Regions from separate parts of the Citrobacter amalonaticus genome, predicted to be linked through region 3. Evidence: predicted binding sites of a transcription regulator. Region 3 holds the regulator's gene; each other region holds the start of a gene.
The links. Region 3 encodes Fur, which represses iron uptake genes when iron is present. Its sites were predicted from a motif close to ATAATAATGAGAACNACTATCAA; they were not measured.
Positions count from the first base shown of each region.

Region 1: a site for Fur is predicted at 3,073-3,095, ahead of bfd (bacterioferritin-associated ferredoxin). Genes of this name have one in related genera too.
Region 2: a site for Fur is predicted at 4,662-4,684, ahead of sufA (Fe-S cluster assembly scaffold SufA). Genes of this name have one in related genera too.

Region 1 covers NZ_CP014015.2:2,302,515-2,309,908, reverse strand. The annotation lists gene rplD (50S ribosomal protein L4) at 1-466, opposite strand, end outside; gene rplC (50S ribosomal protein L3) at 477-1,106, opposite strand; gene rpsJ (30S ribosomal protein S10) at 1,139-1,450, opposite strand; gene AL479_RS11080 (prepilin peptidase) at 1,829-2,311, shown strand; gene bfr (bacterioferritin) at 2,295-2,771, opposite strand; gene bfd (bacterioferritin-associated ferredoxin) at 2,844-3,038, opposite strand; gene tuf (elongation factor Tu) at 3,220-4,404, opposite strand; gene fusA (elongation factor G) at 4,475-6,589, opposite strand; gene rpsG (30S ribosomal protein S7) at 6,686-7,156, opposite strand; gene rpsL (30S ribosomal protein S12) at 7,253-7,394, opposite strand, start outside.
Region 2 covers NZ_CP014015.2:4,133,425-4,140,818, forward strand. The annotation lists gene AL479_RS20070 (FAD-binding and (Fe-S)-binding domain-containing protein) at 1-1,637, shown strand, start outside; gene menI (1,4-dihydroxy-2-naphthoyl-CoA hydrolase) at 1,634-2,044, shown strand; gene AL479_RS20080 (YdiH family protein) at 2,145-2,333, shown strand; gene AL479_RS20085 (Vmh family MBL fold metallo-hydrolase) at 2,402-3,253, opposite strand; gene AL479_RS20090 (LysR family transcriptional regulator) at 3,378-4,250, shown strand; gene sufA (Fe-S cluster assembly scaffold SufA) at 4,724-5,092, shown strand; gene sufB (Fe-S cluster assembly protein SufB) at 5,101-6,588, shown strand; gene sufC (Fe-S cluster assembly ATPase SufC) at 6,598-7,344, shown strand; gene sufD (Fe-S cluster assembly protein SufD) at 7,319-7,394, shown strand, end outside.
Region 3 covers NZ_CP014015.2:3,418,975-3,426,368, forward strand. The annotation lists gene tcuA (FAD-dependent tricarballylate dehydrogenase TcuA) at 1-814, opposite strand, end outside; partial or broken gene tcuR (tricarballylate utilization LysR family transcriptional regulator TcuR) at 912-1,836, opposite strand; gene fur (ferric iron uptake transcriptional regulator) at 1,967-2,413, opposite strand; gene fldA (flavodoxin FldA) at 2,694-3,224, opposite strand; gene ybfE (LexA regulated protein) at 3,374-3,667, opposite strand; gene ybfF (esterase) at 3,796-4,569, opposite strand; gene seqA (replication initiation negative regulator SeqA) at 4,760-5,305, shown strand; gene pgm (phosphoglucomutase (alpha-D-glucose-1,6-bisphosphate-dependent)) at 5,329-6,969, shown strand; gene AL479_RS16505 (nuclear transport factor 2 family protein) at 7,118-7,394, opposite strand, start outside.

The sequences.
Region 1 (7,394 bases), 1.1 Mb from region 3:
TTTCGTCCAGCTCACCGGTGATGATCAGCACATCTTCCAGAGCCATGTCTTTCAGTTTCTGTGCCAGCAGCTTAGTTTTAGGCGCTTCAACAGAGAACTTCTCGACAACGATCAGACGATCCTGACGTACCAGTTCGGACAGAATGCTTTTCAGCGCGCCGCGGTACATCTTTTTGTTAACTTTTTGACTGTGGTCCTGCGGACGAGCAGCGAAGGTCACGCCACCGGAACGCCAGATCGGGCTCTTGATAGAACCTGAACGCGCACGGCCGGTACCTTTCTGGCGCCACGGCTTTTTGCCTGAACCAGTTACTTCAGCACGAGTCTTCTGAGCACGAGTACCCTGACGAGCACCAGCTGCATAAGCAACAACAACCTGGTGAACCAGCGCTTCGTTGAAATCACGACCGAAGGTAGTTTCGGAAACAGTCAGCGCGCTCTGCGCGTCTTTCAATACTAATTCCATTGCTATCCCCTTACGCCTTCACAGCTGGTTTAACGATCAGGTCGCAACCGGTTGCACCCGGAACACCACCTTTAACCAGCAGCAGGTTGCGCTCAGCGTCAACGCGTACTACGTCAAGGCTCTGAACGGTTACACGCTCGTTACCCATCTGGCCTGCCATTTTCTTGCCTTTGAACACTTTGCCCGGAGTCTGGTTCTGACCGATAGAACCCGGAACGCGGTGAGACAAGGAGTTACCGTGAGTCGCGTCCTGGGTACGGAAGTTCCAGCGCTTAACGGTACCTGCGAAACCTTTACCTTTAGAGGTACCGGTTACGTCAACTTTTTTAACGTCAGCAAACAGTTCAACGCTAATGCTCTGACCAACAGTGAATTCTTCACCATCTGCCAGACGGAACTCCCACAGGCCGCGGCCAGCTTCTACGCCAGCTTTAGCAAAGTGACCAGCTTCCGGCTTAGTTACACGGTTAGCTTTTTTAGCACCAGTGGTAACCTGAACAGCACGATAGCCATCGCTAGCCAGATCTTTAACCTGAGTAACGCGGTTTGCTTCAACTTCGATTACGGTTACTGGGATAGATACGCCATCTTCAGTGAAGATGCGGGTCATACCCACTTTTTTACCGACTAAACCAATCATTGTATCAACCTCTCAATCGCTCGATGACCTGATTAACCCAGGCTGATCTGCACGTCTACACCGGCAGCCAGGTCCAGACGCATCAGAGCATCAACGGTTTTTTCAGTTGGCTCAACGATGTCAACCAGACGCTTGTGAGTACGAATCTCGTACTGATCACGCGCGTCTTTGTTGACGTGCGGAGAGATCAGAACGGTGAAACGCTCTTTGCGGGTCGGCAGCGGGATCGGACCACGGACTTGCGCACCAGTGCGCTTAGCAGTCTCGACGATTTCCGCGGTTGATTGATCGATCAGACGATGATCAAACGCTTTAAGGCGGATACGGATTCTTTGGTTCTGCATGAGACCAGAGCTCCAATTATTTTATAAACGAAAATGATTACTCCTCAGACCCATTACGATTGATGGGAGAGTGTAACCGTTCTTACGTAGCTCCCCGATTGGGAGCATTGTTAGACAGCCAAATCGGCTATCCGAGGTTCAGATCGAACCTGCCGTCAATTAAGACAAGCCCGCGCATTATACGCAAATATCAGACTGAAGCAAGTGTCGCGTAGATATTAATCACTTCGCCCGCAATGCGAACAGGGTTCCGGGATTTTCTGTTGTGAAAGAAACACTGCGGATTTACTGGAAAGCGTCCCTCAATACCCATAGTAGCGCCTTGCTCCCTTATCCATCTTCTTTAAAGTAGCGCCATGGTTGATGGAGGATGACATGATGTCTGCTGCCCTACCCTTTCTGCTGCTGTATACCGCATTGTCTTTGACTTTGAGTTTCTGCGATATGCGCAGCGGACGACTGCCGGACCGGTTTACCTGCCCGTTGCTGTGGGGCGGATTGATCTTTCACCTGTGCATCATCCCGACACAACTTGCCGATGCCGTATGGGGCGCCGTCGCGGGTTACGCCAGCTTTGCCTTTATCTACTGGGGTTATCGGCTGGTTCGTAAGCAAGAAGGGCTCGGCTATGGTGATGTGAAATTCCTTGCCGCGCTGGGTGCCTGGCATGGGTGGATGCCTTTGCCTTTTTTAATCTTTTGGGCGGCGCTGCTGGCGTGTTTCGGTATTGTGGCTGTGGGGATAGTTCATGGGAAATCGGCATTAAAAAACCCGCAACCTTTTGGGCCATTTCTGGCAGCTGCGGGTTTCATTACCGGATATTACCGTTTCACCTCAGGAGCGATTAGCTGGTCACTTTAATTTGCGACTGCAGGTAATTTTGCAGACCAATTTTCGAGATGAGATCCAGTTCTGTCTCCAGCCAGTCGATATGTCCTTCTTCATCCGCAAGGATTTCGATCATCATATCCCGGCTGACATAATCATGAACGGTATCGGCATAGGCGATAGCTTCACGTAAGTTTTTCGCCCCTTCGAGCTCTAACCGGAGATCGGACTGCAGCATCTCTTCGACATCTTCGCCAATCCCCAATTTGCCGAGATCCTGTAGGTTCGGGATCCCTTCCAGAAACAAAATACGCTCAATATATTTATCCGCGTGTTTCATTTCATCGATGGATTCATGGTACTCGACATCATTGAGGCGAGTCAGGCCCCAGTTTTTGAACATACGTGCATGGAGAAAATACTGGTTGATCGCGACAAGCTCATTTCCCAATAGTTTATTGAGATAATTTATGATTTTAACATCACCTTTCATTTTATAGTCCCTCCGCTTCCACTCTCCAGAGCATAGATGGGGCTACAGGGATGTCAAAAAAAAGAGTGTGACTCAGGCGATCTCTTTAAATTCTGGCATTTGCATTAATTCATCCTGCATGACTTCGCGTGCCGCACGAACGCATTTACCGCATTGATTTCCCACAGGAATAAACTTGCGTAGCTGCTGGAAGGATTGAGGATGAAACTGACGTACCGCCTGGCGAATTTTTTTATCACTTACACCATTACACAAACAAACGTACATGATCGCTCCCGTTCAATTTCTGCGCAAAGTGTAAATGAGAATAGTTATGATTACAATAGCACAATTCTCTCTACGTAACGGGAGCGGAGTTAAAATTGCGAAGAAATGTGACAAGCTAAATAACGGGCAGCAAAAAGGGCGCCGAAGCGCCCTTTTTTAGTGCAGAACTAATGAGTAATTATTAGCTCATTACTTTAGCAACAACGCCCGCACCTACAGTACGGCCGCCTTCACGGATTGCGAAACGCAGACCGTCGTCCATCGCGATCGGGTGGATCAGGGTAACAACCATTTTGATGTTGTCGCCCGGCATTACCATCTCTACGCCTTCCGGCAGTTCGATGGTGCCAGTCACGTCAGTAGTACGGAAGTAGAACTGCGGACGGTAGCCTTTGAAGAACGGAGTATGACGGCCGCCTTCGTCTTTGGACAGGATGTACACTTCAGATTCGAATTTGGTGTGCGGCTTGATAGAACCCGGCTTAGCCAGTACCTGACCACGTTCGATTTCTTCACGTTTGATACCACGCAGCAGAACACCAACGTTCTCACCCGCACGGCCTTCGTCCAGCAGTTTGCGGAACATTTCAACGCCAGTACAGGTAGACTTAGCAGTCTCTTTGATACCAACGATTTCAACTTCTTCGCCAACTTTGATGATACCACGTTCTACACGACCGGTAACAACGGTACCACGACCGGAGATGGAGAATACGTCTTCGATCGGCAGCAGGAACGGCTTGTCAATCGCACGCTCTGGTTCCGGAATGTAAGAATCCAGGAAGCCAGCCAGTTCGATGATTTTCGCTTCCCACTCTGCTTCGCCTTCCAGCGCTTTCAGAGCAGAACCACGAACGATCGGCGTGTCGTCGCCCGGGAAATCGTACTGAGACAGAAGTTCACGAACTTCCATTTCTACCAGTTCCAGCAGCTCTTCGTCATCAACCATGTCGCATTTGTTCAGGAACACGATGATGTACGGAACGCCTACCTGACGACCCAGCAGGATGTGCTCACGAGTCTGCGGCATCGGGCCGTCAGTCGCAGCAACAACCAGGATCGCGCCGTCCATCTGCGCAGCACCGGTGATCATGTTTTTAACATAGTCGGCGTGGCCCGGGCAGTCTACGTGTGCGTAGTGGCGAGTCGGGGTGTCATATTCAACGTGAGAGGTGTTGATGGTGATACCACGAGCTTTTTCTTCCGGCGCGTTATCGATCTGGTCGAATGCACGAGCAGCACCGCCGTAGGTTTTAGCCAGTACGGTAGTGATTGCAGCAGTCAGGGTAGTTTTACCGTGGTCAACGTGGCCGATGGTGCCGACGTTAACGTGCGGTTTTGTACGTTCAAATTTTTCTTTAGACACGGCTATATTCCTTACTATAGCGCTCTCCCCTTGTGGAGAGAGCACGGGACTTAGGTTTTAATCCTGTGGATTATTTACCACGGGCTTCGATTACGGCCTGAGCAACGTTGTTCGGTGCATCATCATACTTCAGGAATTCCATAGTGTACGATGCGCGACCTTTGGTCAGAGAACGCAGCTGAGTTGCATATCCGAACATTTCAGACAGCGGAACTTCAGCGTGGATCTTAACGCCAGTGACTTCGGATTCCTGACCGCGCAGCATACCGCGACGACGGCTCAAGTCACCGATAACATCACCGGTGTTTTCTTCCGGCGTTTCTACCTCAACCTTCATGATTGGCTCAAGCAGAACTGGTTTAGCTTTCTTAAAGCCTTCTTTAAAGGCAATAGACGCAGCCAGTTTAAACGCCAGTTCAGAGGAGTCAACGTCATGGTAAGAACCGAAGTGCAGACGAACACCCATATCAACAACCGGGTAACCTGCCAGCGGGCCGGCTTTCAGCTGCTCCTGGATACCTTTATCAACGGCAGGGATGTATTCGCCAGGGATTACACCACCTTTAATGTCGTTGACGAACTCGTAGCCTTTCGGGTTAGAACCCGGCTCCAGCGGGTACATGTCGATAACAACATGACCATACTGACCGCGACCACCAGACTGCTTGGCGTGTTTACCTTCGATATCGGTAACTTTCGCACGAATCGCTTCGCGGTAAGCAACCTGAGGTTTACCGACGTTCGCTTCAACGTTGAATTCACGCTTCATACGGTCAACGATGATGTCGAGGTGCAGTTCACCCATACCGGCGATAATGGTCTGGTTAGATTCTTCGTCAGTCCATACGCGGAATGACGGGTCTTCTTTAGCCAGACGGCCCAGAGCCAGACCCATTTTTTCCTGGTCAGCTTTGGTTTTCGGTTCTACGGCGATGGAGATTACCGGCTCAGGGAATTCCATACGCTCCAGAATGATCGGCGCATCCGGGTCACACAGGGTGTCACCAGTAGTTACGTCTTTCAGACCGATCGCAGCAGCGATGTCGCCCGCGCGAACTTCTTTGATCTCTTCACGTTTGTTAGCGTGCATCTGAACGATACGACCGAAACGCTCACGTGCAGATTTCACGGAGTTCAGTACGGTATCACCAGAGTTAACCACACCGGAGTACACACGGAAGAAGGTCAGGTTACCCACGAACGGGTCGGTAGCGATTTTGAATGCCAGTGCAGAGAAAGGCTCGTCGTCGCTAGCGTGACGCTCAGCAGGCGTATCTTTACCGTCGTCCAGGATACCGTTGATCGCAGGTACGTCAACCGGGGATGGCAGGTAATCAATTACCGCATCCAGCATCGCCTGAACACCTTTGTTCTTAAATGCAGAACCACAGGTTACCAGGATGATTTCGTTGTTCAGAACGCGCTGACGCAGAGCTTTTTTGATCTCTTCTTCAGTCAGTTCTTCACCACCCAGGTATTTCTCCATCAGCTCTTCAGAAGCTTCCGCAGCGGACTCGATCAGGTTCTGGTGCCATTCTTCAGCCAGTTCCTGCATGTCAGCCGGGATATCTTCGTAAGTGAAGGTAACGCCTGCATCTGCTTCGTTCCAGTTGATGGCTTTCATTTTCACCAGGTCAACAACACCGGTGAACGCTTCTTCAGCGCCAATCGCCAACTGCAGCGGAACAGGGTTCGCGCCCAGACGGGTTTTGATCTGACCAACAACTTTCAGGAAGTTCGCACCCATACGGTCCATTTTGTTAACGAACGCAATGCGCGGAACTTTATATTTGTTTGCCTGACGCCATACGGTTTCAGACTGCGGCTGAACACCACCAACTGCGCAGTAAACCATTACCGCACCATCAAGAACACGCATGGAACGTTCTACTTCGATAGTGAAGTCAACGTGCCCCGGGGTGTCGATGATGTTTACGCGATGCGGTTCATACTGCTTAGCCATACCAGACCAGAATGCAGTAGTCGCTGCGGAAGTGATAGTAATACCACGTTCCTGCTCCTGCTCCATCCAGTCCATGGTGGCTGCGCCGTCATGAACTTCACCGATTTTATGGTTTACACCGGTGTAGAACAGAATACGTTCGGTAGTAGTGGTTTTACCGGCGTCGATGTGCGCACTGATACCGATGTTACGGTAGCGTGCGATGGGTGTTGTACGAGCCATTTGATTCCTCGTTTATCTTTTAGGCGTTCAATTTAAGTAGCCCAAAGCGGGCTGCTTACTGGAAGCGCCCGCCTGGTGACTAAAACTCCGAAGGGATTACCAACGGTAGTGTGCGAACGCCTTGTTGGCTTCTGCCATACGGTGAACGTCTTCACGTTTCTTAACTGCAGTACCTTTGTTGTCTGCAGCATCAGAAAGTTCGTTCGCCAGGCGCAGAGCCATGGATTTATCACCGCGTTTACGAGCAGCTTCAACGATCCAACGCATTGCCAGAGCATTACGACGAACCGGACGGACTTCAACTGGTACCTGATAAGTAGAACCACCAACGCGGCGAGACTTAACTTCGACAGTCGGGCGCACGTTTTCGAGAGCTACTTCGAAAGCTTCCAGTTCAGATTTACCAGAACGCTGAGCCAGGGTCTCCAGCGCGCTGTATACGATTGTTTCGGCAGTAGATTTTTTACCATCTACCATCAGGATATTTACAAATTTAGCCAGCAGTTCTGATCCGAACTTCGGATCCGGCAGAATTTTACGCTGACCAATGACGCGACGACGTGGCATGGAAATACTCCGTTGTTAATTCAGGATTGTCCAAAACTCTACGAGTTTAGTTTGACATTTAAGTTAAAACGTTTGGCCTTACTTAACGGAGAACCATTAAGCCTTAGGACGCTTCACGCCATACTTGGAGCGAGCTTGCTTACGGTCTTTAACGCCGGAGCAGTCAAGCGCACCGCGTACGGTGTGGTAACGAACACCCGGGAGGTCTTTAACACGACCGCCACGGATCAGGATCACG
Region 2 (7,394 bases), 710 kb from region 3:
AGGAAGTGCTGATGAAGCAAATCTCCGATGACGTGGTGGTGCTGACGGCAAAGTATGGCGGTTTGTTGTGGGGGGAACATGGCAAAGGTTTCCGCGCTGAGTACAGCCCGGCGTTCTTCGGTGATGAACTTTTCGCGGAACTGCGGAAGGTTAAAGCGGCGTTCGATCCGCAAAACCGCCTGAATCCGGGGAAAATATGTCCGCCGGAAGGCGTTGATGCGCCGATGATGAAAGTCGATGCGGTCAAACGCGGCACCTGGGACCGGCAAATTCCGCTGGCCGTGCGCCAGACCTGGCGCGGAGCGCTGGAATGTAACGGCAACGGTTTGTGCTTTAATTTCGATGCGAAGAGCCCGATGTGTCCGTCGATGAAAATCAGCCTCAATCGTATCCACTCGCCCAAAGGGCGCGCGACGCTGGTGCGCGAATGGTTACGTTTGCTGGCGGATCGCGGTGTCGATCCGGTGCGACTGGAAAATGCGCTGGCGAGCAAACGACCCAGTCTGCGCTCGCTGATTTCACGCACCCGCAATACCTGGCATGCCAACAAGGGCGAGTATGATTTCTCGCATGAAGTAAAAGAGGCGATGTCCGGCTGTCTGGCCTGCAAGGCGTGCTCGACGCAGTGTCCGATCAAAATCGATGTTCCGGAATTCCGCTCGCGTTTCCTGCAGCTTTACCATACCCGCTACCTGCGTCCGCTGCGTGACCATCTGGTGGCGACGGTTGAAACCTATGCGCCGTTAATGGCCCGGGCGCCGAAAACCTTTAACTTCTTTATTAACCAGCCGCTGGTGCGCAAGCTGTCGGCAAAACATATCGGCATGGTCGATCTGCCGTTGCTGTCGGCGCCGTCGCTGCAACAACAGATGGTCGGGCATCGCTCGGCGAACATGACGCTGGAACAGCTTGAAGCGCTGTCGGATGCGCAGAAAGCCAATACGGTGCTGGTGGTGCAGGATCCGTTCACCAGCTATTACGATGCGCAGGTGGTGGCCGATTTCGTCCGTCTGGTTGAAAAACTGGGGATGCAGCCGGTTCTGTTGCCGTTCTCGCCAAACGGTAAAGCGCAGCATATCAAAGGATTCCTGACCCGCTTTGCGAAGACCGCTAAAAAGACCTCTGAGTTTTTGAACCGTGTGGCAAAACTGGGCATGCCGATGGTCGGCGTCGATCCGGCGCTGGTGCTCTGTTATCGCGATGAGTACAAGCTGGCGTTAGGCGACGCGCGCGGCGATTTCCACGTGCAGCTCGCCAACGAGTGGCTGGCCACCGCGCTGGCTTCGCAGGAACCGCGTGACGTCAGCGGCGAATCCTGGTATTTCTTTGGTCACTGTACCGAAGTGACCGCGCTGCCCGGCGCGCCCGCGCAATGGGCGTCGATCTTTGCCCGTTTTGGCGCGAAGCTGGAAAACGTGAGCGTGGGCTGCTGCGGCATGGCCGGTACTTACGGTCATGAGGCAAAGAACCATGCGAGTTCGCTGGGCATTTATGAACTGTCGTGGCATCAGGCGATGGAGCGGCTGCCGCGTAGCCGGTGCCTTGCAACGGGATATTCCTGTCGCAGTCAGGTGAAACGGGTTGAAGGCACGGGCGTGCGTCATCCTGTACAGGCATTACTGGAGATTATTGGATGATCTGGAAACGTGAAGTGACCCTCGACGCCCTCAATGCGATGGGCGAAGGCAATATGGTCGGCCTGCTGGATATTCGCTTTGAGCATATCGGCGACGATACGCTTGAAGCGTCAATGCCCGTCGACGGACGTACGAAGCAGCCGTTCGGTTTGCTGCACGGCGGTGCTTCCGTCGTGCTTGCAGAAAGTATCGGCTCTGTTGCCGGTTATCTGTGCACCCAGGGCGAGCAGAAAGTGGTGGGGCTGGAAGTTAACGCTAACCATGTTCGCTCTGCGCGGGAAGGGCGCGTGAAAGGGATCTGTAAGGCGATTCATACCGGCTCCCGGCATCAGGTCTGGCAGATCGACATCTACGATGAGCAGCAGCGACTGTGCTGTACTTCGAGGCTGACCACGGCGGTCGTGTGACGTTGTCACACAATAAAATGTGATCTCTATTGCTTTTGGTCATAATCTGCGCAGCAAAAGGTGATATACTGTGCAGGTTTTGACCATAAGCGAGGATGATATGACTAGCCAACTAGACCCGGCCCAACTGGCAATTGAGTTTTTACGTCGCGATAAAACCGCGCTCTCTCCAGCCCAATATCTCAAAAGACTGAAACAGCTTGAGCTGGAATTTGCCGATTTACTGACGCTCTCTTCCACTGAATTAAAAGAAGAGATCTACTTTGCCTGGCGCCTTGGCGTTCATTGATTCAGCGATCGTTAACGTAAAGAGAACCCGACATTCGTGTCGGGTTTTTTTGTTTCTCACTGGCGGTATTACCACGTCATCTCGCCCGAATTCACTTTCGCGCTCAATTCCAGCGAACTTTCCTCTGCCAGCCCCGGCCATGCGGTTTTCATCGTGTGAATGACCCAGGTTGAACCTTTCTTTGCCGCCAGCGCCTGTTCGAACGATTGCAGGTAATCCTGCGTAAAGCGGATGGCCCGATCGCCTTCAGGGCGCTCACCAAGGTAATGACCCGGAATGACCTGTGCAGGTTGCAGGCTGTCCATTTCAGTCAGGACATGACGCCATGATGCGCGTTGCTCCGGTGTCTGGGTGTCAGCGGTCCAGACGTGAATGCCTGACGCCACGCCCGTGCCGCCGAGAATGGCCCGATTCGCTGGCACCCAAACATAGGCCGCGTAATCATTGGGATGACGCAGTTCCAGCGTTTCGCCATCGACGCGAAAACGCGTTTCTGTGGTTGCCTGCGGGACGGTTAGCGCCGTTGGCGCCCCCTCTTTCATCTGTGGTCCCCAGTACTGCAACTTAGCCTCTTTGGTGGCGCGAATATGCTCAACAACCTGCGGCGTGGCCAGTACCTTCGCGCCAGGAAAGGCTTTCACAATCGGCTGCAGACCGAAATAGAAATCCGGATCGCCGGAGGTAATCACAATGGCTTTCAGCGGCTTGCCGCGAGATTTAATCATCTCCACCAGCTTTTCACCGTCTTTCGTGCTGAACTGCGCATCAAACAATATCGCTTCCGTCGGACCCGATACCAACGTTGAGGAGACAGGGAAAATGGCGTTCTCCTGCGGGTTATAGACGTCAAGTTGCAGCGGCGCGGCAAACAGCGGTGAGGCGACAGCAGGCAGCAACAGGGCCAGCAGTTTACTTTTCATGTGGGATAACCTTATGCAGATGAAATGGTCTTGTGTGTGGCCTGTATTTTAAGGAAATTGGGATCTGTTAGAATTCCCGTATCAGAACATGCTGAGTTTCATAAAACGATCGGATGGGGTGGCGATGGACAGAGTGATGGCGGCGACGGTATTCAATCATATCTGCGATTTAGGCAGCCTGAGTGCGGCGGCGCGGGCGCTGGGTCTCTCCCGACCGATGGTGAGCCGCTATCTCGATGAGATGGAGAAATGGGCCGGGGCGCGGCTGATTCATCGCACCTCGCGCAGGCTAACAATTACTCCTGCCGGGGAAGAGGCGCTGGTGAAGACGCGAACGCTGGCGCAGCTCTCGCAGGCGATTGGCGCGTCGTCGGCAGACATTCCCGGCGGAACGCTACGCGTCGCCTGTGCGCACTTTACGGCAATGCATATTCTCGCCCCGGTGCTACCGCGATTTTTAGCGCGCTATCCTGAACTGCGCATTGAGGTTGAGATAAACAATCAGCCGGTCAGTCTGGTTGGTGAACGTATTGATGTCGCTATTCGTATTACCGATAACCCAGAGCCTGGCGCGATTGCCCGCCGACTTGGCGACTGCGAGTCGGTTCTCTGCGCGTCAGAGGCGTATCTGCGTCAGCACGGCACCCCGCAGACGCTGGAGGATCTCGCTCAGCATAACTGTCTGTATTACAGTGGATTTGCAGGTAAGTCGTGGCATTTTCTCGACGAGCAGGGCGAGGCGGTCTCGGTGGCGATCAAGGGGAATCTGAGTGCCGGGATCTCGTCTTTGCTTTGTGAATCCGCGCTGGCAGGCATGGGGATCGCGCTGGTGCCGGAAAAGGAAGCGCGTGAAGGGCTGGCTCAGGGACGACTGGTTCGCCTGCTGCCGACGCTGCAACCCCGACGCCTTGCCGTGTACGGTCTGTATCTTTCCCGTGAACATCAGCCCGCCGGGCTTCGGCTGTTTCTGGAGGCGATCCAGACCGCGATGCCGTAAAGCCAATGAATTGATCTGGCTTATAAAATTGCGGATAGCAATTTGTGTTAAAAATGACCTTCGGCAATATGAGACTATTCTTATCGCCCCTTCAAGAGCTAAGCCATCGTGAGTGCCGGAGATAAGCGCCGGATGGGGCCGGAACCCTTAAGGCTGTTACTGACAACCTTAAGGGTTTTGTTTTTCTGTGCTTTCACTCTTCTCACGTCATTCCTATCCCTGAAATAGTCATTTTCTATACATCTTTACTGTTTTGACCAGTCTGGTCGATGACAGACGCTAAAGTCATTATTAATCAATATATTGAACAAATTCATCCATTCCTTTTAACCCGCGTGGCAGGGTCTATGCTTAATAAAAGTGGTCAAAACGGGTGAAACACCGTAATGCCCCTGCTGTTGAGGGGTTGAAGTGAGAATCGTTATCACTAACATGGTGTTATAGCCTGATGGCTCATTATGCGAGGTAACCCTATGGAATTGCATTCAGGAACATTTAATCCGGACGATTTTGCCTGGCGCGGATTGACGTTAACCCCTGCGGCAGCGGCGCATATTCGCGAACTGGTCGCTAAGCAGCCGGGCATGCTGGGCGTGCGCCTGGGCGTTAAGCAGACGGGATGCGCTGGTTTTGGCTATGTGCTGGATACCGTCAGCGAGCCGGAAAAAGACGATCTGCTGTTCGACGTTGAGGGCGCGAAGCTCTATGTCCCGCTTCAGGCGATGCCGTTTATCGACGGTACGGAAGTGGATTACGTCCGCGAAGGATTAAACCAGTTATTCAAATTTCATAACCCGAAAGCCCAGAACGAATGCGGCTGTGGCGAAAGCTTTGGGGTATAGGCGGTACTATGTCTCGTAATACTGAAGCAACTGACGATGTCAAAACCTGGACCGGCGGCCCCCTGAATTACAAAGAGGGTTTCTTTACCCAGCTGCAAACGGATGAGCTGGCGAAAGGGATCAACGAAGAGGTGGTACGCGCCATTTCGGCCAAACGCAATGAACCAGAGTGGATGCTGGAGTTTCGCCTCAATGCGTACCGAGCCTGGGTCGACATGCCGGAGCCGCACTGGCTGAAGGCGCACTACGAGAAGCTGAATTATCAGGATTACAGCTACTATTCCGCGCCGTCGTGCGGGAATTGTGATGAGACCTGCGCCTCGGAACCGGGGGCGGTACAGCAAACCGGGGCGAACGCGTTTCTCAGTAAAGAGGTGGAAGCCGCCTTTGAACAACTTGGGGTGCCGGTACGCGAAGGTCGTGAAGTGGCTGTTGACGCCATTTTTGACTCCGTCTCGGTCGCCACCACCTATCGTGAAAAACTGGCGGAACAGGGGATCATTTTCTGCTCCTTCGGCGAGGCGATTCATGATCACCCTGAACTGGTTAAGCAGTATCTCGGCACTGTCGTACCCGGTAACGATAACTTCTTCGCCGCGCTGAATGCGGCGGTTGCTTCTGATGGCACCTTTATCTATGTGCCGAAAGGCGTGCGTTGTCCGATGGAGCTTTCGACCTATTTTCGCATTAACGCCGAAAAGACCGGGCAGTTTGAACGCACGATCCTGGTGGCGGATGAAGGTAGCTATGTGAGCTATATCGAAGGCTGCTCTGCGCCGGTTCGCGACAGCTATCAGCTGCACGCGGCGGTAGTGGAGGTCATCATCCACAAAGACGCCGAAGTGAAATACTCCACCGTCCAGAACTGGTTCCCTGGCGATAACAACACCGGCGGCATTCTGAACTTCGTGACTAAACGCGCGCTGTGCGAGGGCGAGAACAGCAAAATGTCGTGGACCCAGTCGGAGACGGGGTCAGCCATCACCTGGAAATACCCCAGCTGTATTCTGCGCGGCGACAACTCCATCGGCGAATTCTATTCGGTGGCGTTAACCAGCGGTCATCAGCAGGCGGACACCGGCACCAAGATGATCCACATCGGCAAGAACACCCGCTCGACCATCATTTCGAAGGGGATTTCCGCCGGGCACAGTCAGAACAGCTACCGCGGACTGGTCAAAATCATGCCGACCGCCACCAATGCCCGTAACTTTACCCAGTGCGATTCGATGCTGATTGGCGCCGACTGCGGAGCGCATACCTTCCCGTATGTCGAATGCCGCAACAACAGTGCGCAACTGGAGCACGAAGCGACCACCTCACGGATTGGTGAAGATCAGCTGTTCTATTGTCTGCAGCGCGGTATCAGCGAAGAAGATGCGATCTCGATGATCGTCAACGGGTTCTGTAAAGACGTGTTCTCCGAGTTGCCGCTGGAGTTTGCCGTCGAAGCACAAAAATTATTAGCCATTAGCCTTGAACACAGCGTCGGTTAAGGAAGCAACATGTTAACGATTAAAGATTTACAGGTCAGTGTGGAAGAGAAAGCCATCCTGCGTGGGTTGAACCTTGAGATTCGTCCGGGGGAAGTGCATGCCATTATGGGGCCGAACGGGTCCGGGAAAAGTACGCTCTCTGCGACGCTGGCAGGGCGTGAAGATTACGAGGTCACCGGCGGGTCGGTGATGTTTAAAGGGAAAGACCTGCTCGATCTGGCGCCGGAAGAGAGAGCAGGGGAAGGCATTTTTATGGCCTTCCAGTATCCGGTAGAAATCCCCGGCGTCAGCAATCAGTTTTTCCTGCAAACGGCGCTTAATGCCGTGCGCACGTATCGCGGCCAGGAATCGCTTGATCGCTTCGATTTTCAGGATCTGATGGAAGAGAAAATCGCCCTGCTGAAGATGCCGGAAGACCTGTTAACCCGCTCGGTGAACGTCGGCTTTTCCGGCGGCGAGAAGAAACGTAATGATATTCTGCAAATGGCGGTGCTCGAGCCGGAACTGTGCATTCTCGATGAATCGGATTCCGGGCTGGATATTGATGCCCTCAAAGTCGTTGCCGATGGGGTTAACTCACTGCGGGACGGCAAGCGCTCGTTCATTATTGTCACCCACTATCAGCGCATCCTTGACTATATCAAGCCGGATTTTGTCCACGTCCTGTATCAGGGACGGATTGTGAAGTCTGGCGATTTCACGCTGGTCAAACAACTGGAGGAGCAGGGATATGGCTGGCTTACCGAACAGCAGTAATGCGCTGCAACAATGGCATCACCTGTTTGAAGCGCAGGGCGAGACGCGGT
Region 3 (7,394 bases):
GTTCCGCATCCCGGTTGACTACCACGCCAAGTGAGACGCAATCCACGCGCGTGCAAATGCCGCCATCATACAGCGGGGCCCGGGCATCAATCGCCACACAGTGGGACTGGGATGGATCGCCGATGATGTCAGCCCCGGCGTCGATCATAAATTTGAGCAAGACGCCCTGATTAAAGCGGGTGCCGCGAATGAGGAAGTTATCGGCTGGCCATTCGCCGCGTGCGTTCTCTCCCCAGGCGTCACGCAGCCATTCGCGATTGGATTCAAATCCACCGGCGGCGAGTACGCAGGCTTTTGCCTCAATGCGCTCGTGACCTGCCAGGGCTGCGACGAAATCGCCATGATGCAATTCAAGCGCCTGCACCGGCGTGTTGTAGCGAATCTGTACCCCCAGCTTTTCTGCGCTGCGGTAATAAGCGTTCACGAGGGCTTTACCGCCGCCCATGAAAAAGGCATTGGTACGCGCGACGTGCAGCGCACCAGAGAGTGGGGGCTGAAAATTGACACCATGCTGGCGCATCCAGTCGCGACACTGTGAAGAGGTACGGATCACCAGGCGCGCCAACGCTTCATTGGTATTGCCTTCGGTGACACGCCAGAGATCCTGCCAGAACTCCTCTTCGGGATAACTCTCAACCAGCACATCCTGTGGCGCATCGTGCATACAGCGTAAATTGCGCGTGTGTTGGGAGTTGCCGCCGCGCCATTCCCGGGGCGCGGCCTCTAACAGCAACACGGAAGCTCCTGCCTCACGGGCGGTTAAGGCGGCACATAACGCGGCATTACCACCGCCAATCACCAGTACATCAACCATCGTCTACTCCATTACCATTTAACTATTTGTTAAATTTGTAATTGAAATGTATACGTACAGGTTGTATGGGCGCTATGGCGGGAAGCTAAAGACCTGTTTAGTGAGCGTAAAGGGTCGCACCCGGCCAACTGCCGGTTTCCACAAGTTCACGCATCACTTTTGTGAGTATCACGCGGGCTGCAAGACCGGCGGGGGTGAGTTCATCGTCAGACAGACTGACCAGAAAATTAGGGCGGCTGAGTATGGGATTATGGACGCCAATCACTCTCAGCGCTTCCCTCTCAAGATGCGAAATGGCAGCACCTGGTTGCAACGTGGCGCCAAGTCCGCTGCGAACGGCGCGCATCAGTAACGTCAGGCCATCAATTTCCGTGGCGATATCCACCTTCAGTCCGTGTTCCTGACAAATGGCCTCCAGTCGGCCGCGCAGTCCGTGGCCCAGGCTTGGCATGATCAGGGGAATATTCGCCAGTTGAGCAGGGGTTATGGTGTCATCCGGAATCGCCGCCAGCAGGTCATGCGTGCCAATCAGAAAAAGTCGCTCTTCGAGAACCGGCCTGGCGCTCCAGCGCAGGATCTTCTCTTTCTGAAAAACAACGGCCAGATCAATCTGACGGGTGTTGATCATCCGTTCCAGATTACCCGACAGGCTTTCCACCACATGCAGGCGAACGTCGGCGTAATGTTCCCGCATGGCATGAATAAACGGCATTCCCAGGACGGAGGCCGTGCTGGGGGCCATACCGACGCTGACGTGTCCGGACAGACGCGCATCGCGCGCGGCCAGAATAGCATCATCAGCATGACGCAACGCCAGCTGTGCCTGCGAGTAAAAGGCCAGACCGGCGGGTTGGCGTTACGCCACGCGAGGTTCGCTGCAACAGACGAATGGCGAGTTCGTTTTCCAGCCGCGTCATCTGCTGGCTGAGCGCGGAGACGCCGATGTCGAGATCGAGCGCCGCGCTGCCCATACTGCCGGTTTCCACAATACGGACAAAATAACGTAGCTGGCGAAGTTCCATTTCGATTCTCCGGACAAGGCAGGGGGAGATTTTACATTAAAGCAACATGCTGTCAGAAGAAAGCGCAGAGTGGCGAATGGCGCGCATAAAAAAAGCCAACCGACAGGTTGGCTTTTCAGAATAGTGCAAATTATTTCGCGTCGTGCGCGTGTTCGTCTTCGCGGCAATCGCCTTCAGCGCAGTGGCCGTACAGATAAAGGCTATGGTTCGTCAGACGAATGCCATGTTTTGCTGCGATCTCACGCTGGCGTGCTTCAATAGAATCATCACTGAATTCGATCACTTTGCCGCAATCGAGGCAAATAAGGTGATCGTGATGATGCTGCTGGGTCAGCTCAAAAACGGATTTGCCGCCTTCAAAATTGTGGCGGGTTACGATCCCGGCGTCATCAAACTGGTTCAGCACGCGATACACGGTCGCCAGACCAATTTCTTCACCCATGTCGATCAGTCGTTTATATAAATCTTCCGCACTGACGTGATGGTTTTCCGGTTCCTGAAGAACTTCCAGAATCTTTAAACGAGGAAGCGTTACTTTCAGGCCAGCCTTCTTTAATGCGGTATTGTTGTCAGTCATGCGGAATCTGTCCTGTTGCTAAACGATTCACTTCATACAAGAAGTGACAGAAATTGCACTCGAGATAATGCGTTTCATTATAGGACTGCCGTGTCTAAATGAAAACTGCAAGCCTCTGGCAAATGTTAATAAATAGTCGGTATTGCCTGGAAATGAGAGCGCCACCTAAAAACTCCCGCACATTGTACAGGGATGGGCAAGAAAGTTACAAATTTGTAGCAATTATTTTGATTGGTTCTGTCTATTGATGCGGCGCAAACATTGTCTGCGCCGCCGTACATCAGGCGTTGATGATCTCGTCGAGGTGCAGTTCTTCAGAAATCTGCTTCACCCATTTTTCCACGCGCTCGGCGGTCAGTTCCGGCTGACGGTCTTCGTCAATCGCCAGACCGACAAAATGGTCGTCATCCGCCAGACCTTTGGAGGCTTCAAAATGATAGCCTGCGGTCGGCCAGTGACCCACGATAGTTGCACCGCGCGGCTCAATGATATCGCGGATCGTGCCTAACGCGTCGCAGAAGTATTCTGCATAATCTTCCTGATCGCCGCAGCCGAACAGTGCGACCAGTTTGCCGTTAAAATCAATGTCTTCGAGGGTAGGGAAGAAGTCATCCCAGTCGCACTGCGCTTCACCGTAGTACCAGGTTGGAATGCCAAGCAGCAGAATGTCGTAGCCTTCGAGATCTTCTTTGCTGCTTTTTGCAATGTCATGCACATCGGCAACGTCTTTACCAAGCTGTTTTTGAATCATTTTTGCGATATTTTCGGTGTTCCCGGTGTCGCTGCCGAAAAAGATGCCAGTGATTGCCATGAGTAAAGTAACCTCTTGAAACTTATTGAAATGGTGGTGGCGAATTGCCCACAGATAAGGGCAATCATAGCAGAACAGTCAGGTATGCGGAAATAGCAAACGCATACGAGTGCACTCCATGCTACATGAAAGTGGGAAATGGGATGATTTCAGGCAAGATCCTGGCCGCGTAGTGCCGCCAGTTGGGCCATCAATATCTCTTCGATCAGTTCACTGCGGCTCATCTCTCGGGATTCCGCCAGCTCATTCAACGCATCAACCGCTTCCGCGTTGAGTTTGAGTTCGACACGCTTAAGACCGCGAACTTTGTCGCGTTTGAGTTGATTACGCTTATTAATGCGCAGCTGTTCATCGCGCGAAAGCGGATTGGTTTTCGGTCGTCCCGGGCGACGCTCGTGCGCGAACAGATCTAGTGTCGTACGGTCCGTTTGTTCTTTGGCCATGATATTGGTGACTTCGGGGAAACAATCAGCCAGGCCTCTGCCCGGATGGATAGCGCGCCATCATACATCAGCGAATGAGGCGCGCCAACGTTCGCACGCGTAATCGCGCACGGACGCTGAGTTTTTAATCAGTTAGCCGTTTCATTAAGATAACGACGGATGGCGCGCAGCACCGCCTCCGGTTTTTCGGCATGCACCCAGTGACCGGCTCCGGCAATGACGTGCGCACGCGCCTGCGGGAACTGCGCCAGTAAATCGGCGCGATATGCTTCGGTGACATAAGGGGAGTTGCCGCCGGGAATAAACAGTGCCGGATGATCCCAGGCCGGTATTGTCTCCCAGCCGACGATATGCGGATACTGCTCCCACAGCACCGGCACGTTGAAGCGCCATTCGCCGTCAACGAACGATTTCAGCAAAAACTGAATCACACCTTCTTCATTAAGATGTTCGCGCATGATTGCAGCCGCCTGCTGACGGGTCTTTGCCGGCGATGCCGTCACCGCGTTGATGGCGGTGAAAATTTCGTCATGGCGACGGACGTGGTAATCCACCGGGGCAATATCGATCGCCACTAAACGGGCGATGCGTTCCGGGGCCAGCGCGCTGAGCGCCATCACCGCTTTTCCCCCCATCGAATGACCAATAAAGGTGGCTTTTTCGATGTGTTGCGCATTCAGCGTATCTAACAGATCCTGCGCCATTGCCGGGTAGTTCATCACCGGGTCGCGCGGAGAAAGGCCGTGATTACGCATATCGACCTGAATGATGTCATGGTCGTTCACCAGGTCACGAGCCAGCACGCCCAGATTGTCCAGGCTGCCAAATAAACCGTGAACCAGTACGATGGGATAATTATTGTGCAGGTTTTGTGCGGATTGCGCTCGGATATTCAATTTCATGGCAAAGTTCTTTTTTTCGCTCTGTCGGGTTAGGGTATTATGTTGACCATTCTGCCACTGGGCTGCAACCACTTCGGTTTTCTCCGAGTTTTTTGTTCAGCCGGGTTTGACGCTATTCGCTGTTGGGATTTGCCCCTATACTCCCAACGATTTGTATTTCAGATCAGATAAGACACCGCACTGGATTAAGATGAAAACGATTGAAGTTGATGATGAACTCTACAGCTATATTGCCAGCCACACGAAGCATATCGGCGAGAGCGCATCCGAGATTTTACGGCGTATGTTGAAGTTTTCCGCCGCATCACAGCCCGTCACGCCAGTGACAAAAGAGGTTCGCGTCGCGCAGCCGGTTGTTGCCGAGGCGAAACCCGTCAATCTTGTCAAAGATAAAGTGCGCGCTATGCGTGAACTGCTTCTGTCCGATGAATATGCCGAACAGAAGAAGGCCGTTAACCGCTTTATGCTGGTGCTGACTACACTCTATACACTGGATCAACACGCGTTTGCTGAGGCAACGGAATCGTTGCATGGCCGTACGCGTGTCTACTTCGCGGCTGATGAACAGACGCTACTGAAAAACGGTAACCAGACCAAACCCAAACACGTGCCCGGCACGCCGTATTGGGTGATCACCAACACCAACACCGGCCGTAAATGCAGCATGATTGAGCACATCATGCAGTCAATGCAATTCCCGGCGGAATTGATTGAAAAGGTTTGCGGAACAATTTAATCCATGCAGAGAAGGACCAGGCAATGGCAATCCACGACCGCGCAGGCAAACCTGCGCAACAGAGTGATTTGATTAACGTCGCGCAACTGACGTCACAATACTATGTACTGAAGCCCGCAAAAGGAAATGCGGAACACGCGGTGAAGTTCGGCACCTCCGGACACCGTGGCAGTGCAGGCCGTCATAGCTTCAACGAGCCCCATATTCTGGCGATTGCGCAGGCTATCGCGGAAGAACGTGCAAAAAATGGCATTACGGGTCCGTGCTACGTGGGGAAAGATACTCACGCACTGTCTGAACCGGCGTTTATCTCCGTGCTGGAAGTGCTCGCAGCGAACGGTGTCGACGTGATTGTTCAGGAGAACAACGGTTTTACCCCCACGCCCGCGGTGTCGAATGCCATTCTGGTCCACAACAAAAAAGGCGGTCCGCTGGCTGACGGTATTGTGATTACGCCGTCCCACAACCCGCCGGAAGATGGTGGCATTAAATACAACCCGCCTAACGGTGGCCCGGCAGATACCAACGTCACGAAAGTGGTGGAAGATCGCGCGAATGCGCTGTTGGCTGACGATCTGAAAGGCGTGAAGCGTATTTCTCTGGATGCGGCGCTGGCGTCCGGTCATGTCAAAGAGCAGGACCTGGTACAGCCGTTCGTTGAGGGGCTGGCGGATATCGTCGATATGGCGGCGATCCAGAAAGCCGGTCTGACGCTGGGCGTGGATCCGCTGGGCGGTTCCGGTATTGAATACTGGAAGCGTATCGCAGAGCATTACAAACTGAATCTGACCATCGTAAACGATCAGGTTGATCAGACTTTCCGCTTTATGCATCTCGATAAAGATGGCGCAATCCGTATGGACTGTTCCTCTGAATGTGCCATGGCCGGTTTGCTGGCGCTGCGCGATAAGTTCGACCTGGCGTTCGCCAACGATCCGGATTATGACCGTCACGGTATCGTCACTCCGGCGGGGCTGATGAATCCGAACCACTATCTGGCGGTGGCTATCAACTACCTGTTCCAGCATCGTCCGCAGTGGGGCAAAGACGTGGCTGTCGGTAAGACGCTGGTCTCTTCGGCAATGATTGACCGCGTGGTTAACGATCTGGGTCGTAAACTGGTCGAAGTTCCGGTGGGCTTTAAATGGTTCGTTGATGGTCTGTTTGATGGCAGCTTCGGCTTTGGCGGCGAAGAGAGCGCGGGAGCATCCTTCCTGCGTTTCGACGGTACGCCGTGGTCTACTGATAAAGATGGGATCATCATGTGCCTGCTGGCAGCGGAAATTACTGCCGTCACCGGGAAGAATCCGCAGGAGCACTATAACGAGCTTGCCGCCCGTTTTGGTGCGCCGAGCTACAACCGTCTGCAGGCAGGCGCAACGTCGGCACAAAAAGCGGCGCTGTCTAAACTGTCTCCGGAGATGGTCAGCGCCAGTACGCTGGCTGGTGACCCGATCACCGCGCGTCTGACGGCGGCACCAGGTAATGGTGCGTCGATTGGCGGTCTGAAAGTCATGACCGACAACGGTTGGTTCGCGGCGCGCCCGTCTGGTACAGAAGATGCGTACAAGATCTATTGCGAGAGCTTCCTCGGCGAAGAACATCGCAAACAGATCGAGAAAGAAGCGGTCGAAATCGTCAGCGAAGTGTTGAAAAACGCCTGAGCTGGAAAGCCGCATTAAAAAAGGAGCCGTAAGGCTCCTTTTTTATTTCCGAACACTTTTCCCGTAGGCTGCTGCCGGTGCTGTTTGATTGCCTGATGGCGCTACGCTTATCAGGCCTACGCTCGCACGTTGGCGGAAGTCCGCGTGGTTACTGGGGGAGCTTATACGCCTGACGCGCTAATAACTTCCAGTCTCCGGCGCTGTCTTTTTTCATCACCAGCATCACGCCGATTTTTACTTCGCCAGGTTTTCCACTGTCGTTGGTTTTGGCCTCCAGAATATGGCGGACAATCGCGACATCGCCATCAATCTGCACAGTCTGGTCGTTCAGATTCAGAGTTTTAAATTGTGATTTTCCGGTCACGATAGCGTCAACAAATTCGGCGTTATTTTCAATTCTTCCACTGGAGTGACCATAGCTCAGA